3 regions of the Zobellella denitrificans genome follow, and region 2 is predicted to be linked to each of the others. Evidence: predicted binding sites of a transcription regulator. Region 2 holds the regulator's gene; each other region holds the start of a gene.
What was found. Region 2 encodes NrdR, which represses ribonucleotide reductase genes. Its sites were predicted from a motif close to CACNNTATANNGTG; they were not measured.

Region 1 (3,973 bases), 1.7 Mb from region 2:
TTGATTATATGGCTTTGAAAAACGCGCCATTCTAGCACAGTTCCGGCCCGACGGGAGCAGGGAAGCTGGCGGCGACAGGCCGCTTGGTTATAATGGCCTCCTCAGTGTGCCCGGCTTTAAGGCTTTGACCATGAACGTAGATCAACAGGAAATCGACAAATTCGAGGCCATGGCCTCCCGCTGGTGGGATCCGGAGGGCGACTTCAAGCCCCTGCACCGGCTCAACCCCCTGCGCCTGGACTGGATAGCCGACAAGGCCGGCGGCCTGTTCGGCAAGCAGGTGATCGACATCGGCTGCGGCGGCGGCATCCTGAGCGAGAGCATGGCCCGGGAAGGCGCCGAGGTCACCGGGGTGGACATGGGCCGCGAGCCGCTGGCGGTGGCCCGCCTGCATGCCCTGGAAGCCGGGGTGAGCGTCAATTATCGTCAGGGCACCGCCGAGCAGCTGGCCGCAGAGCAGCCCGGACAGTTCGACCTGGTCACCTGCATGGAAATGCTGGAGCACGTGCCCGAGCCCGCCTCGGTGGTGCAGGCCTGCGCCGAGCTGGCCAAACCCGGCGCCACCCTGGTGTTTTCCACCATCAACCGCAACCCCAAGGCCTGGCTGCTGATGATAGGGGTGGCCGAGCACCTGCTGAAAATGGTGCCGAAGGGCACCCACGATCATCGCAAGTTCATCACCCCCGCCGAGCTGTGCACTTATATCGAACGGGCCGGCCTGGTGGTGAAGGACATCAGCGGCGTGGTCTACCGGCCCCTGACCGGCGATTTCAAGCTGAGCCGGGACGCGGACGTCAACTACATGGTCCACGCCATCAAGCCGGAGTAAGCCATGCAGGTTAAGGCGGTGTTGTTCGATCTCGACGGTACCCTGCTGGACACGGCGGGCGACATGGGCGCGGCCGCCAACCATGTCATCACCGCCCTGGGACTGCCGCCGCTTTCCGCCGAGGTGCTGAGCCGCACCACCTCGGACGGTGCCTACGCCCTGCTCCAGGCCGGCATCCACCCGGCGCTGATCGAGCAGCACGGGCTGGAGCAGTTGCGCCGGCGGATGCTGGCCTTTTACGGCGAAAACCTCTGCCGCCATACCCGCCCCTACGACGGGGTGGCGGAGCTGCTCGGCTGGCTCGACCAACGCCGCATTCCCTGGGGGGTGGTCACCAACAAGCCGGCCGCCCTGACCGAGCCGCTGCTGGCCGGGCTGCCGCTGTTCGCCGGCTGCGGCGTCACCGTCAGCGCCGACACCCTGCCCCAGAAAAAACCGCATCCGGCGCCCCTGCTCCACGCCGCCGGACGGCTGGCGGTGGCGGCGGCCCAGTGCGTCTATGTGGGCGACCACAGGCGCGACATAGAAGCGGGCCGGGCCGCCGGCATGGTGACCATCGCCGCCGCCTGGGGCTATATCTCGGCCGGCGAACACCCGGACGACTGGCGGGCGGACCACCGGCTCGACTCGGTGCCGGCCCTGCAGCACTGGCTGCAAGGCGCATTCGGCGCCACCTGCTGAAAGTTCCGGCGGGATCCCCAAACGCCTTTTTTTGCAAGCCAAATTTTTCAAAAAAAGTTTCTTCCCGACCATAAAAACGACAGCCGCCGGCCAGCGCCAGACTCCCAACGGAGCAGAAGTTAGTGAGTGCAAACCCAAGCCCGAAGATCACAGATTATCCACAAGATTTGCGCGTGGCCGCCGGCTTGAGAATCGGGGGGTAACCCACTATATTGTGCCCATCCTCAATATCACAACTAGATGTTGTGCTTCCTCCGGTTGCCGACCACACTATATAGGGTGGCTGGCCGCACGGGTTTTGCCGGAGCAGACACAACACCACTGGGAGAAGGTCCGCCTTATGAACAAACATCTGCTGGTCACCAAACGCTCCGGCGCCAAGGAGCCCATCGATCTGGACAAGATCCACAGGGTCATCACCTGGGCCGCCGAGGGCCTGGACAATGTCTCCGTCTCCCAGGTGGAGCTGCGCTCCCATATCCAGTTCTACGACGGCATCCGCACCGAAGACATTCACGAGACCATCATCAAGGCCGCCGCCGATCTGATCTCCGAACAGAGCCCGGACTACCAGTACCTGGCCGCCCGCCTGGCCATGTTCCACCTGCGCAAGAAGGCCTACGGCCAGTTCGAGCCGCCCCACTTCTACGACCATGTGGTCAGGCTCACCGAGATGGGCAAGTACGACCAGCACATCCTGGCCGACTACAGCCGCGAGGAATTCGAGACCCTGAACGCCCGCCTGCACCACGAGCGAGACATGGACTTCTCCTACGCCGCGGTCAAGCAGCTCGAAGGCAAGTACCTGGTGCAGAACCGGGTCACCGGCGCCATCTACGAAAGCCCCCAGTTCCTGTACATGCTGGTGGCCGCCTGCCTGTTCTCCAAGTACCCCAAGGCGACCCGGCTGGACTATATCACCCGCTTCTATGACGCGGTGTCCCAGTTCAAGATCTCCCTGCCCACGCCCATCATGTCCGGCGTGCGCACTCCCACCCGCCAGTTCAGCTCCTGCGTGCTGATCGAGTGCGGCGACAGCCTGGATTCCATCAACGCCACCTCCGGCGCCATCGTGCGTTATGTGTCCCAGCGCGCCGGCATCGGCATCAACGCCGGCCGCATCCGGGCGCTCGGCAGCCCCATCCGTGGCGGCGAGGCCTTCCACACCGGCTGCATCCCCTTCTACAAGCACTTCCAGACCGCGGTCAAATGCTGCTCCCAGGGCGGCGTGCGCGGCGGTGCCGCCACCCTGTTCTACCCCCTGTGGCACCTGGAGGTGGAATCCCTGCTGGTGCTCAAGAACAACCGCGGCGTGGAAGAGAACCGGGTCCGCCACATGGACTACGGCGTGCAGATCAACCGGCTGATGTACCAGCGCCTGATCAAGGGCGGCGACATCACCCTGTTCAGCCCCTCCGACGTGCCCGGCCTGTACGACGCCTTCTTCGAGGATCAGGCGAAATTCGAGGAACTGTACGTCAAGTACGAAGCCGACGACAGCATCCGCAAGCGCACCGTCAAGGCGCTGGAGCTGTTCTCGCTGATGATGCAGGAACGCGCCGGTACCGGCCGCATCTATATCCAGAACGTAGATCACTGCAACACCCACAGCCCCTTCGACCCGGCGGTGGCCCCGGTGCGCCAGAGCAACCTCTGCCTGGAGATCGCCCTGCCCACCAAGCCGCTGATGGACATCAACGACGAGAACGGCGAAATCGCCCTGTGCACCCTGTCCGCCTTCAACCTGGGCGCCATCGACAGCCTGGACGACCTGGAAGAGCTGGCGGAGCTCGCGGTACGCGCCCTTGACGCCCTGCTCGACTACCAGGACTACCCGCTGCTGGCCGCCCACAAGGGCTCGATGAACCGCCGGACCCTGGGCATTGGCGTGATCAACTACGCCTACTACCTGGCCAAGCACGGCGTCAGATATTCCGACGGCAGCGCCATCGGCCTGACCCACAAGACTTTCGAGGCCATCCAGTACTACCTGCTGAAAGCCTCGGTGCAACTGGCCAGGGAGTTCGGGGCCTGCCCGGCCTTCAACGAAACCACCTACGCCCAGGGCATACTGCCCATCGACACCTACAAGAAGGATCTGGACGGCGTCTGCAGCGAGCCGCTGCACCTGGACTGGGAAAGCCTGCGCGAGGAAATAAAAACCGTGGGCCTGCGCAACAGCACCCTGACCGCGCTGATGCCCTCCGAGACCTCGAGCCAGATCTCCAACGCCACCAACGGCATAGAGCCGCCCCGTGGCCTGGTGTCGGTCAAGGCCTCCAAGGACGGCATCCTCAAGCAGGTGGTGCCCGAGTACGAGCGCCTCAAGGGCCAGTACGAGCTGCTGTGGCAGATGCCCTCCAACGACGGCTACCTGCAGCTGGTGGGGGTGATGCAGAAGTTCGTGGATCAGGCCATTTCCGCCAACACCAACTACGATCCGGCCCGCTTCGAGGGTGGCCG
Region 2 (3,973 bases):
AATCAGCCCCCGGCCGTATTTGGCCATGAAGTTGATGTCTTCCGGCCGCACATGCTCGGCGGCCATGATCAGGTCGCCCTCGTTTTCCCGGTCCTCGTCATCCATCAGGATGACCATTTTGCCCTGACGAAGATCGTCGATGATTTCCTGGGTACTGCTTAAGGCCATGGTGTTCTCCTTGTTATTTCACGAATCCGCTGGCGGCCAGGGTCGCCAGCGTCAGTCCGCCCTGTGGTGATGCGGGCGCACCGCTCAGCAGGCGCTCCAGATAACGGGCTATGATATCCACCTCCAGGTTGACCGACCGGCCCGGTTGCCAGTCGTCCAGGGTGGTTTCTTGTAATGTATGGGGTACCAGGGTCAGTTTAAAGGCCGCCCCGGCCACCGCGTTCACCGTCAGGCTGATGCCGTCGACGGTAATGGAGCCTTTTTCGGCGATATAGCGGGCCAGCTCCCCGGGCGCCTCCACCCACAGCTCCAGGCTGCTGCCGAGCCGGGCGCGGCTTTTCACCCGCCCCACCCCGTCCACATGGCCGGAGACGATATGGCCGCCCAGCCGGCTGGTGGGCAGCAGCGCCTTCTCCAGGTTGACCCTCTGCCCCGCCTGGTAATCGGCGAAGCCGGTGCGGGCGATGGTTTCGCCGGACACGTCGGCACAGTAGTAGTCCTTGCCCAGTTCGGTGACGGTGAGGCAGACGCCGTTGGTGGCGATGGAGTCGCCCAATTTGACGTCGGACAGGTCCAGCCCGGGACAGTGGATCCTGATCACCGACTCCTTGCCCTGACGGCGGATGGCCGCAAGCAGGCCCGTGGCTTCAACGATACCGGTAAACATCAGTTTATTACCCTTGCAGTCAGTTTAAGATCACCACCCACCCGGCGGCAGTCGCGCCATTCGAGCCGGGGCACGGCATCCATGGCGGTCAGCTCCGGCAGCTCGAACAGGCCGCGGGCGCCGCTGCCCATCAGCTTGGGCGCCTGGTAGAGCACCAACTCGTCCACCAGCCCCTGGCCGAGCAGGGCGCCGCACAAGGTAGCCCCCGCCTCCACCCACAGTTGGTTCAGCTGGCGCCGGCCCAGCTCGTCGAGCAGCAGCGGCAGGTCGAGTTTGCCGTTGTCGGCGAGCGGCAAGACGCATTCTTCCACCTGGGGGCCGAAGCCGCCGCTCACCCGGCCGCGCAGCAGCAATACGGGGCCGGGCACGGCGAACAGCCTCAGCCCCGGATGCAGCCGGTTGCGGCTGTCGATCAGGATGCGCAGCGGCTGGCGCAGCCCGGCCTCGGGGTACTGCTCCCGCACCGAGGCGGGCAGCTCATGCCAGCGCACGTTGAGGGCGGCGTCGTCGGCCAGCACGGTGTCGGCCCCGGACAGCACGGCGCAGCTCAGGGCCCGGTGGCGCTGTACGTCCCGCCTGGCCTCGGAGCCGGTGATCCACTTGCTCTCGCCGTTGGCCAACGCGGTACGGCCATCGAGGCTGGCAGCCAGCTTGACGGTCACGAAGGGCCGGCCGGTGCGCATGCGGTGCAGAAAGCCGACGTTGACCGCCTCCGCCGCCGCCGTCATCAGGCCGGCCTCGGCCCGGATGCCCGCCGCCTGCAGCATGGCCAGTCCCCGCCCGGCGACCCGGGGGTTGGGATCCACCATGGCCGCCACCACCCGGGCCACTCCGGCGTCGATCAGGCCCTGGGCACAGGGCGGGGTGCGGCCGTGGTGGGAGCAGGGCTCCAGGGTGACGTAGGCGGTGGCGCCCCGGGCTCGGGGGCCGGCCTGGCGCAGGGCGAACACCTCGGCGTGGGGTTCGCCGGCTTTTTGGTGATGGCCCTCGCCGACCAGTTCGCCTTCATGGACGATAACGCAGCCCACCGCCGGATTGGGGCTGGTGGTAAAGCGGCCACGACCGGCCAGGGTTAGCGCCCTGGCCATCCAGGACGCATCTTCTTTGCTGAACACTTATTGCTCCAGACGGGCTATTTCCTCGCCGAATTGGCGCAGATCCTCGAAACAGCGGTAAACGGAGGCGAAGCGGATATAGGCGACCTTGTCGAGCTGCTTGAGCTCTTCCATCACCAGGTTGCCGATAAGCTCTGACTTGACTTCCCGCTCGCCGGTGGCGCGCAGCTGGGACTTGATGCGGCTGATGGCCTGCTCGATGGCCTCGGTGCTGACCGGCCGTTTTTCCAGCGCCCGCTGCATGCCGGCTTCCAGCTTGTCTTCGTTGAAGGGCTCGCGAATGCCGGTGGTCTTGATCACGCGGGGCATCACCAGCTCGGCGGTCTCGAAGGTGGTAAACCGCTCCCTGCAGGCATTGCATTCCCGCCGCCGGCGTACCTGCAGGCCGTCCCCCACCAGACGGGAGTCGATGACCTTGGTTTCGGTTGCGTTACAGAAGGGGCAGTGCATGGTGCCTCCGCGGAGCCGGCGATGGCCCTAGTGTAAAGAAGCGGGTTGGAGATTGCCAGTGGGACGGGGACTGGGGATTAGGGACTCGGGATTAACCAGTCCCCAATCCCCAGTCCCTAATCCCGGCCCTAACAAAACGGGGTCCGAAGACCCCGTTTGATATTGCCGTCAACGACAATCAGGCATAGACCGGGAAGCGGCGGCAGATATCCAGTACCTGCTCCTTCACCCGGGCGATGGTGGCGTCGTCGTTGATGTTGTCGAGCACGTCGCAGATCCAGTTGGCCAGCTCGCGCACCTCGGCTTCCTTGAAGCCGCGGCGGGTCACCGCCGGGGTACCGATACGGATGCCGGACGTCACGAACGGAGAGCGCGGATCGTTGGGCACGGCGTTCTTGTTCACGGTGATGAAGGCGCGGCCCAGGGCGGCGTCGGCTTCCTTACCGGTGATGTCCTTGTCGATCAGGTCGAGCAGGAACAGGTGGTTGTGGGTACCGCCGGACACCACCTTGTAGCCGCGCTTCTGGAACTCGTCGGCCATGGCCTGGGCGTTCTTCAGCACCTGGCCCTGGTACTCCTTGAACTCGGGCTCCATGGCTTCCTTGAAGGCCACCGCCTTGGCGGCGATGATGTGCATCAGGGGACCGCCCTGGCCGCCGGGGAAGACGGCGGAGTTCAGCTTCTTCTCCAGCTCTTCGTCGTTGGAGGCGGACAGGATCAGGCCGCCACGGGGACCGGCCAGGGTCTTGTGGGTGGTGGAAGTCACCACGTGGGCGTGGGCGATCGGGCTCGGGTAGTGACCGGCGGCGATCAGACCCGCCACGTGGGCCATGTCCACCATGAACCAGGCACCGACCTTGTCGGCGATTTCGCGCATGCGCGCCCAGTCGACCAGGCCGGAGAAGGCGGAGAAGCCACCGATGATCATCTTGGGCTTGTGCTCGACCGCCAGGCGCTCCATCTCTTCGTAATCCAGCACGCCCTGCTCGTTGATGCCGTAGGGGATGATGTTGTACATCTTGCCGGAGAAGTTGGCGGGAGAGCCGTGAGTCAGGTGGCCACCGTGAGCCAGGTTCATGCCCATGACGGTGTCGCCGGGCTTGACCAGGGCCATGAAGACGGCGGCGTTGGCCTGGGAGCCGGAGTGGGGCTGGACGTTGGCGTAGGTGGCGCCGAACAGCTGCTTGGCGCGCTCGATGGCCAGCTCTTCGGCGATGTCGACATACTCGCAGCCGCCGTAGAAACGCTTGCCCGGGTAGCCTTCGGCGTACTTGTTGGTCAGCTGGGAACCCTGCGCCTGCATCACCCGGGGGCTGGTGTAGTTTTCGGAAGCAATCAGCTCGATATGCTCTTCCTGACGCTGGGTTTCATCGCTGATGGCCTGCCACAGCTGGGGATCATAATCGGCGATATTCATGTCACGCTTTAACATCCGTTTCTCCTGACTCGTGCGGTTATCACTGTTGGGGCTAGAGTTTACCCCCAAGGCGCGGCCCGGCCTAGCCCCGGCGAGGAAGTTATCAACATTTTTTTATCTTTATGTTGAAAAGTTCACAAAAAGTTGAAGGAAGCA
Region 3 (3,973 bases), 1.5 Mb from region 2:
GCCCACCATGATACTGGCGCCCAACAAGACGCTGGCGGCCCAGCTCTACGGCGAGATGAAGGAGTTCTTTCCCCACAACGCGGTGGAGTACTTCGTCTCCTACTACGATTACTACCAGCCCGAGGCCTATGTGCCGAGCACCGACACCTTTATCGAAAAGGACGCCTCCATCAACGACCATATCGAGCAGATGCGGCTGTCGGCCACCAAGGCGCTGATGGAGCGGCGGGACGTGATCATCGTCGCCTCGGTGTCCGCCATTTACGGCCTGGGCGATCCCCAGTCCTACCTGAGCATGATGCTGCACCTGCGCACCGGCGACCGGCTGGAGCAACGCGACATGCTGCGCCGGCTGGCGGAGCTGCAGTACAGCCGCAACGATGCCGCTTTCCAGCGGGGTACCTTCCGGGTGCGGGGGGAGGTGATCGATATCTTCCCGGCGGAATCCGACAGCGAGGCGGTGCGGGTGGAACTGTTCGACGACGAAATCGAGCGCATCAGCCTGTTCGACCCGCTCACCGGCGCCGTGCAGCAGACCCTGGCGCGCTTCACCATCTACCCCAAGACCCACTACGTGACCCCGCGCGAGACCCTGCTGGCGGCCATCGAACAGATCAAGGTGGAGTTGCAGGCGCGCAAGAGCCAGTTGCTGGCGGCCAACAAGCTCCTGGAAGAGCAGCGCATCAGCCAGCGCACCCAGTTCGACATCGAGATGATCCAGGAGCTGGGCTACTGCTCGGGGATAGAAAACTATTCCCGCTACCTGTCGGGGCGGGCCGAGGGTGAGCCGCCACCCACCCTGTTCGACTACCTGCCCGGCGACGGCCTGCTGATCATCGACGAGTCCCACGTCACCGTGCCCCAGATCGGCGGCATGTACAAGGGCGACCGCTCGCGCAAGGAGACCCTGGTGGAATACGGCTTCCGCCTGCCCTCGGCGCTGGACAACAGGCCCCTGCGCTTCGAGGAGTTCGAGTCGCTGATGCCGCAGACGGTGTTCGTGTCCGCCACCCCCGGCCCCTACGAGCTGGACAAGTCCGGCGACGACATCGCCGAGCAGGTGGTGCGCCCCACCGGCCTGCTCGACCCCGAGCTGGAAGTGCGGCCGGTGGCGACCCAGGTGGACGATCTGTTGTCGGAGGCGAAGCTGCGTGCCGAGCGGGACGAGCGGGTGCTGGTCACCACCCTCACCAAGCGGATGGCGGAGGATCTCACCGAATACCTGAACGATCACGGGGTGCGGGTGCGCTACCTGCATTCCGATATCGACACCGTGGAGCGGATGGAGATCATCCGCGACCTGCGCCTGGGCCAGTTCGACGTGCTGGTGGGCATCAACCTGCTGCGGGAAGGGCTGGACATGCCGGAGGTGTCGCTGGTGGCTATCCTGGACGCGGATAAAGAGGGCTTTTTGCGCTCCGAGCGCTCCCTTATCCAGACCATAGGGCGGGCGGCGCGCAACCTGAACGGCAAGGCCATCCTCTATGCGGACAGCATCACCCGCTCCATGGCCGCCGCCATCGGAGAAACCGAGCGTCGCCGGGCCAAGCAGCAGGCATTCAATGAAGAGCACGGCATAGTGCCGAAGGGGCTCAACAAGCGCATCACCGATGTGATGGATCTGGACGGCACCAAGCGGGTCGGCTCCAAGCGCGCCAAGGAAAAGACCCCGGTGCCGACGCACCTGCCCAGCGCCAAGGAGCTTAGCCACCAGATCGACGAGCTGGAGAAGGTCATGCTCAACCATGCCCGCAACCTGGAGTTCGAGCAGGCGGCCGCGGTGCGCGATCGCATCCACCTGTTGCGGGAGCAGCTAATCCGCAGCTGAACCAGAAGCTGGAGGCTTCCGGCTTCCGGCTAGGGCTTCGCCTGATACGCCGCGGTATCCCACAGGGGCACGGTCGACAGGGAGTGCTTGAAGCTGCCTTCGGTTTCCTTGGTGCTGTAGGCCACGTACAGCAGGGTCTGGCTGGTCTCGTCGTAGATCCGACGGATCTTCAGGCTTTTCAGGAAGATGCTCTTCGACTTTTTGAACAGGATCTCGCCGCTTTTGGACTTGTCCACCGCCGCTATCATCGCGGGGGTGATCTCGCCGGTCTGGCGGCAGCTGATCGACATGTCGGACGGATCCGCCAGGCTCAGATCCGCCACCACGTTGGAGATATGGCAGGTCACCCCGGTGACCGCCGGGTCGGTCAGCACCTCTATCTTGATGTCCTTGGTGGTGAACACGCCAAGGGAGACATCGCCCACTTCATTATTGTCGCAACCGCTCAGGGCAAGGGCGACGAGCCCCGCCACGGTGATCCTGCTCCGCATCCCGAGCTCCTTATCACGCTGTCTGTTATCGCGTGTGATAACACAAAGCCCCGTCCGGCGCCATCTCAGGCTCCTGCCTATTAATATGTATTTGATATGACTGTTAGTATTCAAAGCCTGATCCAGATCAGGGAAAGGCGAGATCGATAAATCGCCCTGTTCCAATATATGGTGTTTATATCTAGCATTAATACACAACATATAGTGTTTGGTGCCGAGTGATGCTCAATGCCTTCGAACCCAGGGTGGTACTGCAGGAAGTGCCCGGCGAGGTCAGCCTGGCCTGGCTGGTGACCGGCTGCCCCCTGGCCTGTCCGGGCTGCCACAGTCGTGACAGCTGGGACCCGCAAGCGGGCAGCCCGCTCACCGGCGAGCGGCTGCAGGACTGGCTCGAGCGTTACCGGGGGCTGCTGACCTGTGTGTTGTTTTTCGGTGGAGAATGGGACCGGGAGGCGCTGCTGGCGTTGCTGCGCCAGGTGCGGCGGCAGGGGCTCAAAACCTGCCTTTACACCGGTCGGGAACGGGTGGGCCGATCGCTGCTGGCCGAACTCGACTACCTCAAGACGGGCCCCTGGCGGGCCGATCTCGGCGGTCTCGACTCCAGAGACACTAACCAACGGCTGATTTGCCTGAGCACGGGTGAATCGCTCAATCACACTTTTTGGAGAAGGTCATGATACGTCTGCACCCGGAGCAGTTGCGCGCCAAGGTAGACAGCTTCAACGCTTACATGAAGGCGCCCAACGCGGCGGATGGCTCCAAGATGGATCCCAATGCCAACGTGACCCAGAAAAACATCGCCACCGCCGAGGCGGAGCTGATGAAGGACTTTTTCGTGCAGGTAAACCGCGGGCTGGTGAAGAACAAGATTGCCGAGCTGTTCGGCGCCGATCTCGCCACCGAGTACGAGCGGCAAATAGAAAACCACGAAATTTACGTGCACGATGAAACCAGTCTCAAGCCCTACTGCGTGTCCATCACCATGTATCCCTTCCTGCTCGACGGCCTGACCCGGCTCGGTGGCGAGAGCAAGGCGCCCCGGCACCTGGAGTCCTTCTGCGGCGCCTTCGTCAACCTGGTGTTCGCCATCAGCGCCCAGTTCGCCGGCGCCGTGGCCACGGTGGAGTTTTTGACCTACTTCGATTATTTCGCCCGCAAGGACTACGGCGACGACTACCTCACCGAGCATGCCCACGCCATCAACAACCATCTGCAGCACGTGGTCTACGCCATCAACCAGCCGGCGGCGGCCAGGGGCTACCAGAGCGTGTTCTGGAATATTTCCCTGTTCGATCGCGACTATTTCAACACCATGTTCGAGTTTTTCGTCTTCCCCGACGGCAGCCGGCCCGAGGCCGAGTCGGTGTTCCGGCTGCAGGCTCATTTCCTCGACTGGTTCAACGAAGAGCGGCGCAAGGCGGTGCTGACCTTCCCGGTGGTGACCGCCGCCATGCTGACCCGGGACGGCGCCCCCGCCGATGAGGCCTTCGCCGAGCTGTGCGCCGGACAGATGAGCCGGGGCAACAGCTTCTTCATCTACATGTCGGACAGCGCCGACTCCCTGGCCTCCTGCTGCCGGCTGCGCAACGAGGTGAGCGATCATACCTTCTCCTACACCCTGGGGGCGGGCGGGGTGGCCACCGGCTCGATCAAC

Region 1: the regulator NrdR is predicted to act here: its motif matches at 1,779-1,792, upstream of nrdA (class 1a ribonucleoside-diphosphate reductase subunit alpha).
Region 3: the regulator NrdR is predicted to act here: its motif matches at 2,513-2,526, upstream of nrdG (anaerobic ribonucleoside-triphosphate reductase activating protein).

What each region holds. Positions count from the first base shown of each region.
Region 1 covers NZ_CP012621.1:2,537,496-2,541,468, forward strand. Annotated here, with positions in the region: gene ubiG (bifunctional 2-polyprenyl-6-hydroxyphenol methylase/3-demethylubiquinol 3-O-methyltransferase UbiG) at 131-829, shown strand; gene AN401_RS12125 (HAD-IA family hydrolase) at 833-1,510, shown strand; gene nrdA (class 1a ribonucleoside-diphosphate reductase subunit alpha) at 1,851-3,973, shown strand, end outside.
Region 2 covers NZ_CP012621.1:879,819-883,791, reverse strand. Annotated here, with positions in the region: gene ribBA (bifunctional 3,4-dihydroxy-2-butanone-4-phosphate synthase/GTP cyclohydrolase II) at 1-168, opposite strand, end outside; gene AN401_RS04210 (riboflavin synthase) at 182-835, opposite strand; gene ribD (bifunctional diaminohydroxyphosphoribosylaminopyrimidine deaminase/5-amino-6-(5-phosphoribosylamino)uracil reductase RibD) at 835-1,950, opposite strand; gene nrdR (transcriptional regulator NrdR) at 1,951-2,400, opposite strand; gene glyA (serine hydroxymethyltransferase) at 2,579-3,832, opposite strand.
Region 3 covers NZ_CP012621.1:2,371,139-2,375,111, reverse strand. Annotated here, with positions in the region: gene uvrB (excinuclease ABC subunit UvrB) at 1-1,828, shown strand, start outside; gene AN401_RS11135 (CreA family protein) at 1,858-2,319, opposite strand; gene nrdG (anaerobic ribonucleoside-triphosphate reductase activating protein) at 2,541-2,996, shown strand; gene nrdD (anaerobic ribonucleoside-triphosphate reductase) at 2,993-3,973, shown strand, end outside.